4 regions of the Halomonas sp. LS-001 genome follow, and region 2 is predicted to be linked to each of the others. Evidence: predicted binding sites of a transcription regulator. Region 2 holds the regulator's gene; each other region holds the start of a gene.

Region 1 (4,229 bases), 1.1 Mb from region 2:
ACCAAGGGGAAGCACTGCTTCCCCTCGGACGCCACCAGCCCACCTCTAATAATCTCTTCCAATAGGTGAAAGAAATGTCTTACTCCCAAGTCAAGTTGGATAAAGCTGACCCGTCGGCACCGGTCCATCGGCTGCATTTGCTGAAGTTCTTGATTCCCTCATTCATTGGCGGACTGTTTTTCTTTATTCCTTCCCGTAATTTGCTGTTATCAATGGAGGTGAGTCATGTCGCTTAAGGATAATTTTGGCCAGGACTCGCTTTCCGCAGAGCATGTTGAACGCAGCCTGGGGTTGCCTGGAACGTTTGCCCTTTGGCTTGGCGCCAATGTGGTAGTGACCACCATTCTCACTGGCATGTTTTTGGTGCCAGATCTCACCTTTCAGCATGCCATACTGCTGATTTTATTGGGTTCAGCGATCGGTATTATCCCCTTGGTGTTAATCGGCGTAATGGGGCAGCAAACCGGCATGACAACCATGGTGCTGGCGAGGGGCACTTTTGGCCGCAAAGGGGCTAATTTTCCTGCTTGGGTTAATTTACTGGCGCTAATTGCATGGAGTTGGATCCAGGCACTATTAGCGGGTATGAGTCTTGATTACGCCGTTGAAAGTCTCACTGGCTATTCCAATGTGGCGCTGTTTACGGTGCTATGCGAAGCGCTGGTAGTACTTATTGCCCTACGTGGCCATTTAGGCATCGAAAAGGTAGAGAAAATAGCAGCGGTACTGATGGTGGGACTGTCGGCTGTGGTGCTATTTGCGCTGAATCGTCATTACGATTTACCGAGCATTACTCAGATGGAACCCGAGGGGGTGCTAGGTGGTGGCGTGGTTTTCGACATTGTTATTGCGACCGCTTTTTCCTGGATTCCGTTAGCGGCTGATTACAATCGTCATTGCCGCTCGCTAAAAGCTGCCGTTGTGGGTACCTGGGGCGGCTACGTCACTGCGACATTGATTGCTATGGGGTTAGGGGCCACGGTGTCAGCGCTCTCGATTACGGTTGGGATGGAGCAAACCTATGACCCTACCGCGCTGCTCAGTAATTTCGGGTTTGGCCTACCTGCCGCTTTGGTTATTTTCTTTTCGGTGCTGACCACTAACGTAATGTGCGTATATAGCGCAACACTTTCGTTTATGAGCGTGCGCCCTAAAGTACCTTTTTGGAAGCCTGCGTTAATCATTGGCATAGTGTCAGTAGTGGGCGCGCTGATCCCCGGTATTCTGGACCAGTTTCAAACCTTTTTGTTGATTATTGGCAGCGTGTTTATCCCGGCTTTTTCTTTGATGATTGTGGATTATTACCTGCTAGGTCGTCAGCGCTATACGTCAGCAGAGCTTATTCAGGCTGAAAATAGTCTTCCAGCTTTCAACTGGCTGGCATTGGGTAGCTATGCGGTAGGTGCGATCTTGGCCTACTACTGGAATTGGGTAGCACCGTTAGACTTTGGCGCTTCACTACCGGTTTTCGTGATTACCGGGGCGCTTTATTTTGTGGTCAGTAAGGCCGCCTTTGCGAAGCGAGTAACCGTATGAGCCTTCAGCGTATTAGCGAACAGCAGTGGTATCGCACCGTCCCCAAGGGGGACGGTATTACCCTGATCGATGAGCCGTGGATCAAGCCGTTTTATCGCTGCAATATCTGGCATGTTAAAGGCAGTAAGCGCGGTATGGTGGTGGACTTTGGCCTGGGTGCCGTGCCACTGCGTCAACACGTAGCGCTGCTTAGTGAGCATCATCTGCTGGCGGTAGCGAGCCACACGCACTTTGATCATATCGGCAGCGCCCACGAATTCGGCTGTTGTTATGTGCATGCCGCAGAGGCAGGTATTCTTTCATCACCTGACAACGCGAGTACCCTGGCAGACCAGTTCCTCAGCGATGATATGTTCGAAGCGCTGCCGCCGACACCATACTCCCATAAACGTTACCGCATTACTGCACCTCAGATGGTATGCCCATTAGAGGATGGTGAGGTGCTGGATTTAGGTAACCGCCAGTGGGAAGTGATTCATACGCCGGGGCATTCCCCCGGGGGTATCGCGTTATGGGAATCGGCAACCCAAACGCTGATTTCAGGTGATTTGATTTACGATGGTCCGTTAATTGAAGACTTATGGCACAGCAATCTCTCCGACTATGCCTCCAGTATGCGAAGGCTGCGTGAGCTGCCCGTTCGCACTGTGCACGGTGGCCATTTCCCCAGCTTTAGCGGCCAGCACCTAAACCAACTGATTGATGGCTGGCTTCGCCAACACGAGCTTTAAAGGAATTGCGGTAGTGTCTATCAGCCTCATTCATGGGTAGAGCACTAAACGTTCAGACAGCAGTTCATCAACAATGGTTTTCATAAAAAATGGTCTTCAGCACGCACTGATCGACCTCGCTCACGGCGGCTGTCCCTTGAATAAAATGTTAATTCATTTTTGCATCAATGATTCATTTTTGACTTAAGCGCATATTTTTTTGAGTCATTTTTGCATTTTTGGTGGCGGAAAACCCTATTACCACGGCGTTCAGGAACTTGGCACGTTCTATGCAATGTATTCAGTATCAGTACGCAATACAGCGTTAACAATTCCAAGGAGAACTGTATGCCTGAACTTAACCAACCGCTCGGCGGAAATAGCATGCCGCGGTTTGGTGGGCCAGCCACCATGATGCGTTTACCTACCCAGGAAAGCGCCGCAGGGTTAGATGCTGCGTTTATCGGTATTCCAATGGATATTGGTACGTCCAACCGTCCTGGTACACGTCTTGGCCCCCGCCAGATCCGTGATGAATCACGCATGCTGCGCCCCTATAACATGGCCACCCGTGCTGCGCCTTTTGACAGCCTGCAAGTCGCGGATATTGGTGATGTGCCGATCAATACGTTTCACCTGCCTAAAAGCGTCGACATCATTACCGCCTTTTATGATGAGGTGCTGGCGCATGACTGTGTGCCATTAACACTGGGTGGAGAGCACACGCTAACGCTTCCTGTCCTGCGTGCTATTGCGAAAAAACATGGTCCCGTTGGCTTGATCCATATTGATGCCCACGCCGATGTAAACGATCACATGTTCGGTGAGCCGATCGCCCATGGCACGCCGTTTCGCCGCGCCCAGGAAGAAGGCCTGTTAGCCCACGGCAAAGTGGTGCAGATTGGCCTGCGTGGCACGGGCTATGCCGCCGAGGATTTTGACTGGTGCCGTGATCAAGGGTTTCGTGTTGTTCCCGCCGAAGAGTGCTGGTATCGCTCGCTTGCTCCCTTGATGGAAGAAGTGCGCGAACAGATGGGTGATACCCCGGTTTATATCAGTTTTGACATTGACGCCTTGGACCCATCGCTCGCCCCCGGTACGGGCACGGTTGAGATGGGTGGGCTGACGTCTCCACAGGCGTTGGAAATTGTTCGTGGTGCGGCAGGGCTAACGATTGTCGGCGGTGATTTGGTAGAAGTATCGCCCCCCTATGACACGAGCGGCAATACGGCGCTGATCGGTGCCACTTTGCTGTACGAAATGTTGTGTGTTTTGCCGGGCGTAAAACGCCGCAGCTAATCAGTGATGACTGAGTCTGTTTTTCAAAGCGCCGACTTAACAAGGCGCAAATTATAAAAAACCAAGGGGAAGCACTGCTTCCTCTCGGACGCCACCAGCCCACCTCTGATAATCTCTTCCAATAGGTGAAAGAAATGTCTTACTCCCAAGTCAAGTTGGATAAAGCCGACCCGTCGGCACCGATCCATCGGCCGCATTTGCTGAAGTTCTTGATTCCCTCAATAATTGGCGTCCTGCTGTTTCTGGTACCTTTTCAGGTAGGTGGGTCGATCAATATCGGTATGGGCCTAATGGCCGACGGGTTGCAGTCGCTGCTAAGCGCGGCGCTACCCGCCATTGCCATGATAGTGCTATGTCTGTCCGTGGTGATAACGCTTTATGTCAAAGTGGCGAAGCCTGGATGGGCGCAAAGTGGCCACTTTCACGATATGTTTGATGTGGGTGCTATCTGGGTAGTCATGCGTCTATTAGGTGGCATTTTTGTCATTATGACGTTTTTCCAGGTCGGCCCGGAATTTGTCACGGCATCGTTTACTGGCGGCGTGATGCTAAATGATCTGGCGCCGGTACTACTGACGTTTTTCTTCTTCGCAGCGATTCTGCTGCCGTTTCTGGTTGAATTCGGCTTTATGGAATTCATCGGCACCATGGTACGTAAGCCGTTTCGGGTGATTTTTAATCTTC
Region 2 (4,229 bases):
CCGTGCGGTAGCGCTTGGCGATCGTGCTTATATCCGCAACCGCTTTGAGGGTCAGGAAGATATTACCGAAGGTCACGCCCAACGCATCATCTACCATGTTGCCGAGCGGCGCGTAGAGCTGGTCAATCAAGCCGAGCTTAGTCAGGGTGGCGACCGTTTCACAGGTGGCCGACTGGAATACTTCATTGACCGTGGCATTGTTCAGGCACGCTCTGATGTCGAGGGCGCTGAGAACCAGCGCATTCGCATGACACTTCAACCTGAACAGCAATAGGAGCCTGCCGGTGTCTTTTGATGATGTAACAGCGTCAGTGCCCGCCCGTGAAGGTAAAACACTCTCAGCACGGCACTTAGCCAAAAGCTACAAACGTCGCCGGGTGGTCAAGGATATTAATCTGGACATTGCCCAAGGCAGCATTGTTGGCCTTCTCGGGCCTAATGGCGCGGGCAAGACCACGTCGTTTTATATGATTGTCGGTTTGGTAAAAGCCGATGCAGGCAAAGTGTATATAGATGATCTCGACCTGACCCGTGCGCCCATGCATGAACGGGCTATTGCCGGGATTGGCTATCTTCCGCAGGAAGCCTCGATCTTTCGCAAGCTGAGCGTTCGCGACAATATCATGGCCATTCTGGAAACCCGTAAAGGACTCTCGCGCACCGAACGCAAAAGCGTTCTGGAGCAGTTGCTGGAAGATTTCCACATCACACACATCCGCGACAATATTGGCATGAGCTTATCGGGTGGGGAGCGACGCAGGGTGGAAATTGCCCGCTCACTGGCGACTGATCCGCATTTCATTTTACTCGATGAGCCTTTTGCAGGTGTCGATCCGATATCCGTGGGTGATATCAAGACCATCATTCGTGCTCTCAAAGCACGCAATATTGGCGTACTGATTACCGACCACAACGTCAGGGAAACCCTCGATATCTGTGATACGGCTTACATTGTTGGCGATGGCCACATTATTGCCAGCGGCTCCCCGGATACGATTCTTGATAACCAGCAGGTCCGTGATATTTATCTGGGCGAAGACTTCAAGCTCTGATTTTATCCGGCCACCTCCCCTGTCTGTTGCCAGCTTTTTTATTGATGGCATGCTTATTGCTACTTGCGCTTGGCAGCGGCTGCTTTTAGGGTAAGGTTTTACATGCCACGGGTGGTTCACGAATGGCCATGAAAGCGTCCCTTCAACTGCGTCTTGGCACTCAACTGACGATGACGCCTCAGTTGCAACAGGCGATTGCGCTACTGCAACTGTCGACGCTGGATCTACGTCAGGAAATCCAGAACGCACTTGATAACAATCCCCTGCTGGAGCAGGAAGAAGAGTTTGGCGAGCAAGCCGTCAAGGAGGCAAAGGAAGCCGACTGGTCGGATGATATTCCGACCGAACTCTCTGTCGACAGTGACTGGTCGGACACCTATCAGGATGTTGCTCATTCCAGTAGCGCCAGCAACACCCATGACGGCGCCGATTTCGAGCGTGACACCACGGTACAGAGCCTGCATGGCCACCTGTTATGGCAGCTGGCCATGACCAACTTCACCGCTCGTGAGCAGCTCATTGCCGAAACCCTGATTGATGCTGTCGATGGCAACGGTTATTTATCACTGTCATTGAATGAGGTTCGCGAAAGCCTTCTGGCCACCGCCCATGAAGGCATTCATCAACGTGATATCGAAAATGTACTGCTGCGCCTTCAACAGTTTGAACCCACTGGCGTATTTGCCCGCGACCTGCGTGAATGCCTGATGCTTCAGCTGGCAGCATTACCGGATGACACCCCGTTGATTGTGCCAGCCAAGCGGCTGGTTCGGCAGTTTCTGGAAGTGCTTGGCAAAGATGACAGTCGCACATTAAAGCGGCGGTTAAACCTGGATGATGAACAGCTCGGCGCCGTCATTCATCTGATACGTAGCCTTGACCCACGCCCTGGAAGCACCTTTGGTAGCACCGCCAGCGGCTATGTCATTCCAGACCTCGTCGTACATCACGACAAGCAAGGCTGGCATCTGACCCTTAATCCTGAGGCAATGCCCAGGCTACGAATCCAGCCAGAATACGCCAGCTTAATTAAACGTGCCGACAAAAGTGATGATAACCAGTTCCTCAAGGATCATCTTCAGGAAGCGCGCTGGCTGATAAAAAGCCTATCCAGCCGCAATGACACCCTGCTTCGCGTCGGCCAGGAAATTATTGTTCGTCAGATCGGTTTTCTCGAACATGGAGAAGAAGCAATGAAACCGCTGATTCTTGCAGATATCGCCAATGCGGTGGATATGCATGAATCCACCATTTCCCGGGTGACCACGCAAAAATTCATTCATACGCCACGCGGTGTGTTTGAGCTTAAATACTTTTTTTCAAGCCACGTCGGCAGTCAGGATGGCGATCATCATTCCAGCACCGCCATTCGTGCACGGATCAAAAAACTGATTCAGGAAGAGCCGCCTCGCAAGCCGCTTTCCGATAGCCGGCTGGTTGCTTTACTCAAGGAAGATGGCATCACGGTTGCTCGCCGTACCGTTGCCAAGTATCGAGAAGCCATGGGAATTCCCTCTTCCAGCGAGCGTCGTCACTTAAGCTGAACCGCCTTAAACCGTTTCTATAAGTGGAAACTGACCTAAAGGGCTTTGCTTAATAAAAAAAAGGGTTACAATCAAAGAACAGTCGACGGAAAGGAGTACGTTCAATGCAAGTCAATATCACTGGACACCATGTAGAACTGACCGATGCCCTGCGCGATTACGTCAACGAGAAACTCGAACGCGTCGAGCGCCACTACGACAACATTACCACTGTTCAGGTTACCCTTTCAGTGGAAAAGGAGCGTCAGCAAGCCGCATGTACCCTACATGCGGCAGGCGCAGACTTGCATGCCGAAGCCACTGATAACGATATGTACGCAGCAATTGATGCGTTGGCAGATAAAATTGATCGTCAGCTGGTAAAACATAAAGAAAAAGCACAAGCGCGCGCCCAAGGCGCTGGTGTCCGGTAATCTAATGACTTTGGAAACCATCTTGCCCCCAGAGCGCGTCCTATATGATGTCCCTGGGGGTAGCAAAAAACGCGTACTGGAATTTTTCAGCACTTTTATTGCTCAGAACACGCCCAGCCTGGACAGCCAAGAAGTTTTTGGACGTCTGATCAGTCGTGAACGGCTGGGTAGCACGGGTATCGGCAATGGCGTCGCCATTCCACATGCTCGCAGCCCTCACTGTTCAACACCGATCGGCAGTTTTCTGAAACTGGCTGAAGCCGTTGATTTCGATGCGATTGATGGCGAACCTGTTGATCTCGTGTTTGTGCTTTTAGTCCCCGAAGAAGCTGACGATACGCACTTGGCACTGCTTGGACAGGTTGCAACCATCATGAATGACGTAAGCGTTCGGGTTCAGCTTCGCAAAGCGGGCAGTCAACGAGAATTGCTGGAACTGATCAGCGAAAAAATACGCGATAGCGCCTTCTGATTCTGACGCTTTCAGTACACTCGAAACTTCTTACGAGTGAATCAACGCAAGAGAGACGCTATGCAATTGGTCATAATCAGCGGCCGCTCGGGTTCGGGAAAATCTATTGCTCTGCAAGCGCTTGAAGATCTTGGTTATTATGCCATTGATAATCTGCCCGCTATGCTGCTTGGCTCCCTTGTCGATGAGCTTCGTGATCAAGGGGAACAGTCGCGTCTGGCCGTCAGCATAGATGCCCGCAACCTTCCGGGAGCACTTGAAAAGCTCCCCCGGTTGCTGAAAGAACTTCATCAACGCGATATTCATTTTCAGATTGTCTACCTGACCACCGATGCACGCATTCTGCTTGAGCGCTATTCAGCGACACGCCGCCGGCACCCGCTGACACGGAACAGTGATTTAACACTGGAAGAGGCGATCAGCAAAGAAGAGGAAACGCTGAGTGCGGTTCGTGACATTGCTGACCTGATCATTGATACCTCGCGAATGAGTGCTCACGACCTGCGCAGCCGTATCACCGATCAAGTGGCATTGCATAAAAACGACAAGCTGACCATTACCTTTGAATCTTTCGGCTACAAACGCGGTGTTCCTCTGGACGCCGATCTGGTCTTTGACGTGCGCTGCCTTCCCAACCCTTACTGGGACCCGGCACTCCGCCAATCCACTGGCCGGGATGAAGAGATTCAGGCGTTTTTGAGCTCCTACCCTATTGTTGAAGCCATGGGCGATGATATTCACGCCTGGG
Region 3 (4,229 bases), 1.6 Mb from region 2:
CCAATCACGGGCACGCTCGTCATCGCTTTGCAGAATAGCAATGATCGCTTCGCCTTTGGCAGGATAGGAACGCACGTCCAGCGCTTCCAGCAGCTCAAGTGCCGCTGCGTCATCAGCATCGGCACCGGCGCTTGTTTGTGCCTGGGCGTTGACTGTGACGCTTAACAACAGCAGACACAGTAACCCTAAGGAAAGAAAACGCCTCATGGGGTTCTTCCTTTAGTTAACAAAAAAGGGGAGAAGTCGCGTGCTCCTTACCGCGCCGCGCTTGAGTAAAGTGCGCGACGCGGCAAGGAAGTGTCATTCAGAAAGAACGATTACTCGGCGAGGGCCGCTTCGGCTTCTTCTGCTGCGGTGCTACCGCCACACGAGCCGTTCACCACGTTGAAGTTGCCGCACTCCATGGGCTTGCGCCAATCGGCAATCAAGTCACGTGAGCCAGGCAAGTAGTCAGACCATGCATCGCCCGCCACCGTAGAAGGCGTCTGCCAGACGATATCGAACTGGCCGTTGTCCTGAATTTCACCGATCAACACGGGCTTGGTGATGTGGTGGTTCGGCATCATGGCCGCATAACCACCGGTCAGGTTAGGCACGGTGACACCAATGATCGCGTCTTTCACCGTATCCACGTCAGTCGTACCCGCTTTACGCACGGCTTCAGCCCACATATTAAAGCCAATGTAGTGTGCTTCCATGGGGTCGTTGGTGACCGCCATTTCATCGCCGGTGTATTCGATCCAGGCGTCGATGAAATCATAGTTTTCATCAGTATCGACGCTCATGAAGTAGTTCCAGGCGGCCAGGTGGCCGACCAGCGGGCCGGTATCAATACCGGTGAGTTCCTGCTCGCCCACGGAGAAGGCGACAACCGGGATATCAGCAGCGTCAATGCCCTGGTTAGAGAGTTCGGTATAAAACGGCACGTTGGCGTCGCCGTTCACCGTTGAGATCACCGCAGTCGGCTTACCCTCTTCACCAAAGCGGCGTATTTCAGCCACGATGTTCTGCCAATCTGAATGACCAAACGGCGTGTAGTTGATCATGATGTCTTCATCAGCGATGCCATGCTCATCTTTGAGGAAGGCTTCGAGGATGCGGTTGGTAGTGCGCGGATACACATAATCGGTACCCACCAGCGCAAAGCGCTCGATGCCTACCTGATTGATCAAGTACTCAACCGCTGGAATCGCCTGCTGGTTAGGCGCAGCACCGGTATAGAAGACGTTTTCAGAAGACTCTTCACCTTCGTATTGCACCGGGTAGAACAGTAGGCCGTTAAGCTCTTCAACCACCGGCAGGACTGCTTTACGGGAAACGGAGGTCCAGTTACCGAAGATCACGTCGACTTCTTCCTGCGCCAGCAGCTCTCGAGCGCGCTCGGCAAATAGCGGCCAGTTAGAGGCGGGGTCGACAACCACGGCTTCAAGTTGGCGGCCAAGCAAGCCACCCGCGTCGTTCTGCTGCTCAATAAGCATCTCGACGGTGTCTTTAAGAACCGTTTCACTGATCGCCATGGTGCCGGAGAGAGAATGCAGGATACCGACCTTGATGGGATCGTCATCCTGGGCGATAGCCTGGGTGCTGGTCGCGGCAATCGCAGTGGCCAGGAGGGTCATGGACAGTTTGCTATTCAGGTAACGGCCCACCCCAGAAGCCCATTGACGCTGCGGGCGGTTCGTTGCAGAAACGTTCAGTGACGCCAGGATCGATAAAGACATGAAAAGCTCCTTGCCCCTGATTCAGGGCCTTGAAATGATGCATTCAACAAGTGAATGCCGACAAAGTCCCAGAGAATGAGCAAGGAGCGCGCCATAATGGCCAAAAACTCTTAATATTGTTTTAATTCAGAATGTTATAAAACATGGATAGCGCATTCATCGCCCCATTTTCATGTCGATCATTCAAGCACTGCCTTTTCATGGTGCATCGCTCATGGCACAACACTGACAATGCACTAAAAAGGCCCTACAGCGTTTTCTTCCCGTCTCATTAGTCGTAATACGGCCTGGTTTTCACGTTAATATCTATTACGCTTTTATATACCGACTCTTCTTTTACATGCATCTTGATAAAGGGCCATCGCATAGACACGACTGCCTATCAGGCGCGGCCCATGACAAGCGAAGGATGAGGAAATGAAAAAGACGCTCTTGCAAACAATGGCGTTGTCGCTATTGGGCGGCTTGGCCTGCACAGCGCCAGCCTCGGCTGCGACCGATGAAAATGTCATGATCGTGTTCGATGGCTCAAATTCGATGTGGGGCCAGATTAATGGCGTCGCCAAGATTGAGATCGCCCGAGATGTGATGGAGAACCTGTTGGGCGACTGGACCCAGCAGCGGCACGTCGGGCTGATGGCCTACGGCCATCGCCGCCAGGGCGACTGCTCCGACATCGAAACCCTGGTGGCTCCTGGAGCAGAGACACGCGCCCAGATACTTGACCGGATTGGCGGCATCACGCCAACAGGCAAAACCCCGCTGACGGGCGCGATTGAGCAGGCCGCGACGTCGTTGTCCTACACTGACACACCTGCAACCGTCATTCTGATTTCAGATGGCCTGGAAAGCTGCAATCGCGACCCCTGTGCGCTGGCGGAAACGCTTGAGACGCGAGGGGTTGGGTTCACCGCCCACGTTGTCAGTTTTGGCCTTGGTGATACCGATGCCAGCGCCCTCTCCTGCATTGCCGAAAAAACGGGTGGCCAATATCTCTCAGCGGGTAACGCCGATGAACTGGGCGATGCACTGACCGCTGTCGGCTCGGCAGTCGTTGCGCCAGAGCCAGAGCCAGAGCCAGAGCCAGAGCCAGAGCCAGAGCCAGAGCCAGAGCCAGACTATTCAGTCACCCTGACCGCGCCAGACACAACACTCGCTGGCGCCGCCTTTGATATCTCCTGGACAAATGCCGTTTCCGCTGGCGATTACGTCACCATCGTGCCCATGGGGGCCGACGAAGGCAGCCGAGACAACCATATCCGCGTTCGCGATAGAAACGAGGATACTTTGCGCGCCCCTGGCACCGTCGGGCTTTATGAAGTGCGTTATGTGCTCAATGAAGGGGGGCGCACGCTTGCCACGCAGACCATCGAAGTCACCGAACCAGAGGTCACCCTGACCGCGCCGGATACAACACTGGCCGGGGCCGCCTTTGATATCTCCTGGACGAATGCCGTTTCCGCTGGCGATTACGTCACCATCGTGCCAATGGGGGCCGACGAAGGCAGCCGAGACAATCACATTCGCGTTCGCGACAGAAGCGAGGATACCTTGCGCGCCCCTGGCACCACCGGGCTTTACGAAGTGCGTTATGTGCTCAACGAAGGGGGGCGTACGCTTGCCACGCAGACCATCGAAGTCACCGAGCCGGAGGTCACCCTGACCGCGCCCGACACAGCACTGGCCGGCGCCGCCTTTGATATCTCCTGGACGAATGCCGTTTCCGCTGGCGATTACGTCACCATCGTGCCCATGGGGGCCGACGAAGGCAGCCGCGACAACCATATCCGCATTCGCGACAGAAGCGAGGATACCTTGCGCGCCCCTGGCACCACCGGGCTTTACGAAGTGCGTTATGTGCTCAACGAAGGGGGGCGTACGCTTGCCACGCAGACCATCGAAGTCACCGAGCCGGAGGTCACCCTGACCGCGCCAGACATAACACTGGCCGGGGCCGCCTTTGATATCTCCTGGACGAATGCCGTTTCCGCTGGTGACTACGTCACCATCGTGCCAATGGGGGCCGACGAAGGCAGCCGCGACAACCATATTCGCGTTCGCGACAGGAGCGAGGATACTTTGCGCGCCCCTGGCACCATCGGGCTTTACGAAGTGCGTTATGTGCTCAACGAAGGGGGGCGTACACTTGCCACGCAGACCATCGAAGTCACCGAGCCGGAGGTTACTCTGACCGCGCCAGACAACATTCGGGCTGGCGATTCCATCAAAATAAGCTGGACAGGGGCGGTCTCCGCTGGCGACTACGTCACTATCGTGCCCATGGGCTCCGACGAAGGCAGCCGCGACAACCATATCCGCGTTCGTGATAACAGTGAAGACGAGTTGCGCGCGCCGGACGCGTCAGGGATTTACGAAATCCGCTATGTGCTCAACGAAGGGGGGCGCACCTTAGCGCGTCAGGCAATTGAAGTGCTCGACGAGGATGCTCCTTTGCAGAATGGTGCAACGCTCCAAGCCCCTGACAGAGCCGCAGCTGGCACAGATATT
Region 4 (4,229 bases), 1.7 Mb from region 2:
GCTATCGTTCAACAGGGCAATCTGGCCACCGTACGCCTGACGAAGATGATCGATATTAAACACGTCTTCGGCCTTGCCGCTGGCAATCACGCGAACGTTAAGCAGAAGCAGCCAGTCGAAGTAGTTGCGTACGGTTTGCAGGTCATGATGGACAACAATCAGCGTTTTCCCCGCATCGCGCAGGCGACGCAGAATGTCGATAATGGCTCGCTCCGTGGTGGCATCAACCCCGGCCATGGGCTCGTCCAGAAAGTACACATCGGCCTGTTGCACCAGCGCGCGGGCCAGAAATACCCGCTGCTGCTGGCCGCCGGAAAGCTGGCTGATCTGGCGGCCAGCGTAGTCGCTCATTCCCACCATCTCCAGGGCTTCCAGTGACGCCTGACGCTCCTTGCGCCCAGGCCGCCGGAACCACCCCAGGCGACCATAGAGGCCCATGGTGACGACATCCAGCGCGGTGGTAGGGAAATCCCAGTCGACGCTGGAGCGCTGTGGAACATAGCCAACGCGCCTACGCTGCGAGGCGTAGGAGCGTCCATGCACCATGACCTCACCGGAAAGCGACGGCACAAGCCCCAGCAGACTTTTGATCAGCGTACTCTTACCCGCCCCATTCGGACCGACAATGCCTGCCATCACGCCAGTAGGGATATCCAGATTAATATCCCAGAGGACGGGCTGGTTATGATAGCTGACGGTCAGGTTTTGAATACTGAGCGCCGTGTCGGTCGTCATGGGTGTCGCCATTGTTGCGGTGCCTTATCTTAGTGAGTGAGCTTCCACTCGCTGGCCCAATCGTTCATTTCATCGGGAAGCGGTGCCAGCGTACCACCAAGCGCTTCGACAATATGCTGGGTGTTGCGGTAGATCATGCCCATATAAGTGCCATCGACCGTATCCGGGTCGCCCATGGCATCGGAGTAGAGTTCACCGCCGATTTTAACATCCTGGCCACGTTGTTTAGCGGCATCGATCACTGCCTGAACCGTGCGCGGGTTGATGGTGCTCTCGATGAAAAGCGCCGGAACCGCTCGGTCCACCACAATATCTGTCATGTTGCGAATATCAGCAATACCCGTTTCGGTTTCCGTGCTAATGCCCTGTATGCCTTCCACGTCGATATCGTAGGCGCGGCCAAAGTAGCCAAAGGCATCGTGAGCGGTGACCAGAATGCGTTGCTCATCGGGAATGCTGGCAATACTGTCTTTGACCCATTCATGCAGGGCAAGCAACTGAGCCTGATAGCGCTGGGTATTCGCGTCAAACGTCGCGGCGCAGTCGGGGCGCGCTTCACTCAATGCTGCGTTGAGCGTGGGCAGTGTTTGCGACCATAAGGAAACATCCATCCACAGATGGGGGTCAATGCCGTAAACATCCTGCGAGGTAATCAGCGACGCGGGGTCAATCGAGGCGGGGGCCACGGCAAGCGTTGGTGTGCGCTCGGAGAACCTTGCCAGTACGTCACCTAGCTGGCCTTCCAGCGAATAGCCTGAGTAAAAAATCTGCTCGGCATTTCGCAGTGTCGCCACATCGCTGGCGCTTGCCTGATAAAGGTGCGGGTCGACTCCCGGCCCCATCAAGGCGTCAACGTTAACGCATTCACCGCCAATCTCCTGGGCAATGTCGGCAATCATCCCAATGGTTGTGACCACATTAAGCGGTGTCTCGTCGGCGGAGGCGAAATTGCCTAGTGGAAGTAGGCTTGCCAGAGCGATTGCGTATCTTGTTGCCATGATTCCCCCCAGCCGGAATACCAGCTTAAGCGTTAGGTTGCGTCAAATTGAGTTTAGGGTCGATGAGCGTTTGGCCTATGAATGATGAGCCATATAATGAAATGAAATTTATTTGCATTGGGCAAGAAGTATAGCCTTGGCTAAGTTTCTGGCGTTCTGTGTGGAATGTCAAGCCATCCGTCGTATCTTCCAGATTGCCCCGGCCAGCTGGCTGAGTGGGAGAAATGTATATGTGTGCAATCTTGGTGCATTAAGCCTCTGGGCTGTCTTTTTTTGGTGCAAAAAAGTGTAGTGATGATGTTTTTTTTATTTTACACATGAGCTCCGTCAACATTCTCCCCCATTCTGGCGCATTCCTTGCACTTAAAAATGACAGGCTTATTAATAGGAAGTAAATGCGCTCATGATTCTGTGTGAACTTGCGACACCTGCCGCTGGCTCAGGTCACCGTTTTGATGGCGAGCGCCACTGGGCGGCATCTCTGGCACTGCGGTTCGCTAATCGTGACAGCACTACGCGGCTGGTGCAGGCACGCCATCAGGGGCCGCTTCGGGTACAGCGTCCGTTTTACCCGGAAGGCAGCACTGAAGCCTGCCATGTTTACGTGCTGCACCCGCCCGGTGGATTAGTCAGCGGCGATGCGCTGACCATACGCGCCAACATCGAGCGCGATGCCCATGCACTGCTCACCACGCCTGCGGCCAACAAGCTTTATAAAGCCGACAGCCAGGGCGTGGCCTGGAACCAGTATAGCGAACTTAACGTAGAAGATGGCGGCACCCTTGAATGGCTGCCCCAGGAAACGATCGCTTTCGATGGCTCCAAAGGCAGCCAACGCACCCATATTGCGCTACATGGCAGCGCCCGCTGCCTGGGCTGGGAAATCATGGCGCTGGGTCGCCCGGCCAGTGAACTGCCCTACGTGTCAGGCCGTATTGAACAGCATTTTCGCCTGACGCTGGACGGTAAACCGCTGTGGCTGGAGCGCCAACCGTTGGACCCTGCTCACCCGCGTTTTATTGGCCGCTGGGGGCAGGGTGGCGCCACGGTGCAGGCGACGTTATGGGCGGTCGGCCTGGACGATGCCGGTGCGGCGATTGATGAATTACGCGAGGCGCTGCCAGACAACCCACGTTGGGCGGTGACCGTTCGCCACGGCGTACTGCTGCTTCGCTACCTTGGAAACTCCCGAAATGAAGCCTGGGCGCTGTGTGAACAGGCCTGGCACCTGCTGCGCCCGCGCTGGATTGAACGCGAGGCCCACACACCGCGCATATGGTTAACCTGATTCGATGTTCACCTGATTCGATGCTTAGCTGGAGACATGCCCCATGGAACTGACCCCAAGAGACAAAGACAAGCTGCTGCTGTTTTCTGCCGCCCAGCTTGCTGAACGCCGCAAAGCACGCGGCCTGAAACTCAACTATCCCGAAGCCGTCGCGCTGATCAGCTTTGAAATCATTGAAGGTGCCCGGGATGGCAGAAGCGTCGCTGATTTAATGAGCTACGGCCGTGAAATCCTCAGTCGTGATGACGTGATGGAGGGCGTATCGGAAATGGTGGATGAAGTGCAGGTAGAGGCCACGTTCCCGGACGGAACGAAGCTTGTGACCGTTCACGCCCCCATTAACTAATTATCAACAACCAGGAGATCATCATGATTCCCGGCCCAATGTTTTCAGGACCAATGATTCCAGGACAGTATCAGTTAAAAGACGGTGATATTGAGCTTTGCGTGGGCCGCGAACGGATTAGCGTCGAAGTGGCCAACACCGGCGACCGCCCCATTCAGATCGGCTCCCACTACCACTTTGCGGAAGCCAACCCTGCCTTGGTGTTTGATCGCAGCAAAGCCCGTGGCTTTCGCCTGGACGTGGCAGCGGGCACCGCGATTCGCTTTGAGCCTGGTCAGACCCGCGAAGTTACGCTGATTCCGTTTGTTGGCAAGCGCGAAATTTACGGTTTCCGCGGCGAAGTGATGGGCGCGCTCGATGGAGGTAAACAATGAAGCCGGTTAACAAGATCAGTCGTCAGGCCTACGCCGATATGTATGGCCCGACAGTGGGCGACCGCGTGCGCCTGGGCGATACCGAACTGTGGATAGAAGTCGAAAAAGACGCCACCCATTATGGCGACGAGGTGAAGTTTGGCGGCGGCAAGGTGATCCGCGATGGCATGGGACAAAGCCAGCGCCTTGATGCCACGGTAATGGATACGGTGATTACCAATGCGCTGATTTTAGACTGGTGGGGCATTGTTAAAGCCGATGTGGGCCTGAAAAACGGGCGCATTGCGGCGATTGGCAAGGCAGGTAACCCCGACACCCAGCCTGATGTGGAGATTGTGATTGGCCCCGGCACGGAAATCATTGCGGGAGAAGGCAAGATTCTCACCGCCGGTGCTCTGGATGCGCATATCCACTTTGTCTGCCCCCAGTTGGTTGAAGAAGCGCTGATGAGCGGCATTACCACCATGCTGGGGGGTGGCACCGGGCCT

What was found. The regulator sigma-54, encoded in region 2, starts transcription at its own class of promoters, with help from an activator protein. The targets are predictions, from matches to a motif close to TGGCACNNNNNTTGCTNT.
Region 1: the regulator sigma-54 is predicted to act here: its motif matches at 2,526-2,543, upstream of speB (agmatinase).
Region 3: the regulator sigma-54 is predicted to act here: its motif matches at 1,798-1,815, upstream of urtA (urea ABC transporter substrate-binding protein).
Region 4: the regulator sigma-54 is predicted to act here: its motif matches at 2,080-2,097, upstream of ACU6TU_RS15675 (urease accessory protein UreD).

The regions. Positions count from the first base shown of each region.
Region 1 is NZ_CM129816.1:229,404-233,632, forward strand. It holds gene ACU6TU_RS01035 (purine-cytosine permease family protein) at 226-1,536, shown strand; gene ACU6TU_RS01040 (MBL fold metallo-hydrolase) at 1,533-2,267, shown strand; gene speB (agmatinase) at 2,595-3,545, shown strand; gene ACU6TU_RS01050 (YjiH family protein) at 3,680-4,229, shown strand, end outside.
Region 2 is NZ_CM129816.1:1,340,151-1,344,379, reverse strand. It holds gene lptA (lipopolysaccharide transport periplasmic protein LptA) at 1-274, shown strand, start outside; gene lptB (LPS export ABC transporter ATP-binding protein) at 285-1,052, shown strand; gene ACU6TU_RS05940 (RNA polymerase factor sigma-54) at 1,175-2,596, shown strand; gene hpf (ribosome hibernation-promoting factor, HPF/YfiA family) at 2,701-3,009, shown strand; gene ACU6TU_RS05930 (PTS sugar transporter subunit IIA) at 3,014-3,481, shown strand; gene rapZ (RNase adapter RapZ) at 3,542-4,229, shown strand, end outside.
Region 3 is NZ_CM129816.1:3,541,069-3,545,297, forward strand. It holds gene urtB (urea ABC transporter permease subunit UrtB) at 1-207, opposite strand, end outside; gene urtA (urea ABC transporter substrate-binding protein) at 318-1,619, opposite strand; gene ACU6TU_RS15740 (VWA domain-containing protein) at 2,139-4,229, shown strand, end outside.
Region 4 is NZ_CM129816.1:3,527,853-3,532,081, reverse strand. It holds gene ACU6TU_RS15685 (metal ABC transporter ATP-binding protein) at 1-735, opposite strand, end outside; gene ACU6TU_RS15680 (metal ABC transporter solute-binding protein, Zn/Mn family) at 765-1,733, opposite strand; gene ACU6TU_RS15675 (urease accessory protein UreD) at 2,137-3,021, shown strand; gene ACU6TU_RS15670 (urease subunit gamma) at 3,065-3,367, shown strand; gene ACU6TU_RS15665 (urease subunit beta) at 3,421-3,741, shown strand; gene ureC (urease subunit alpha) at 3,738-4,229, shown strand, end outside.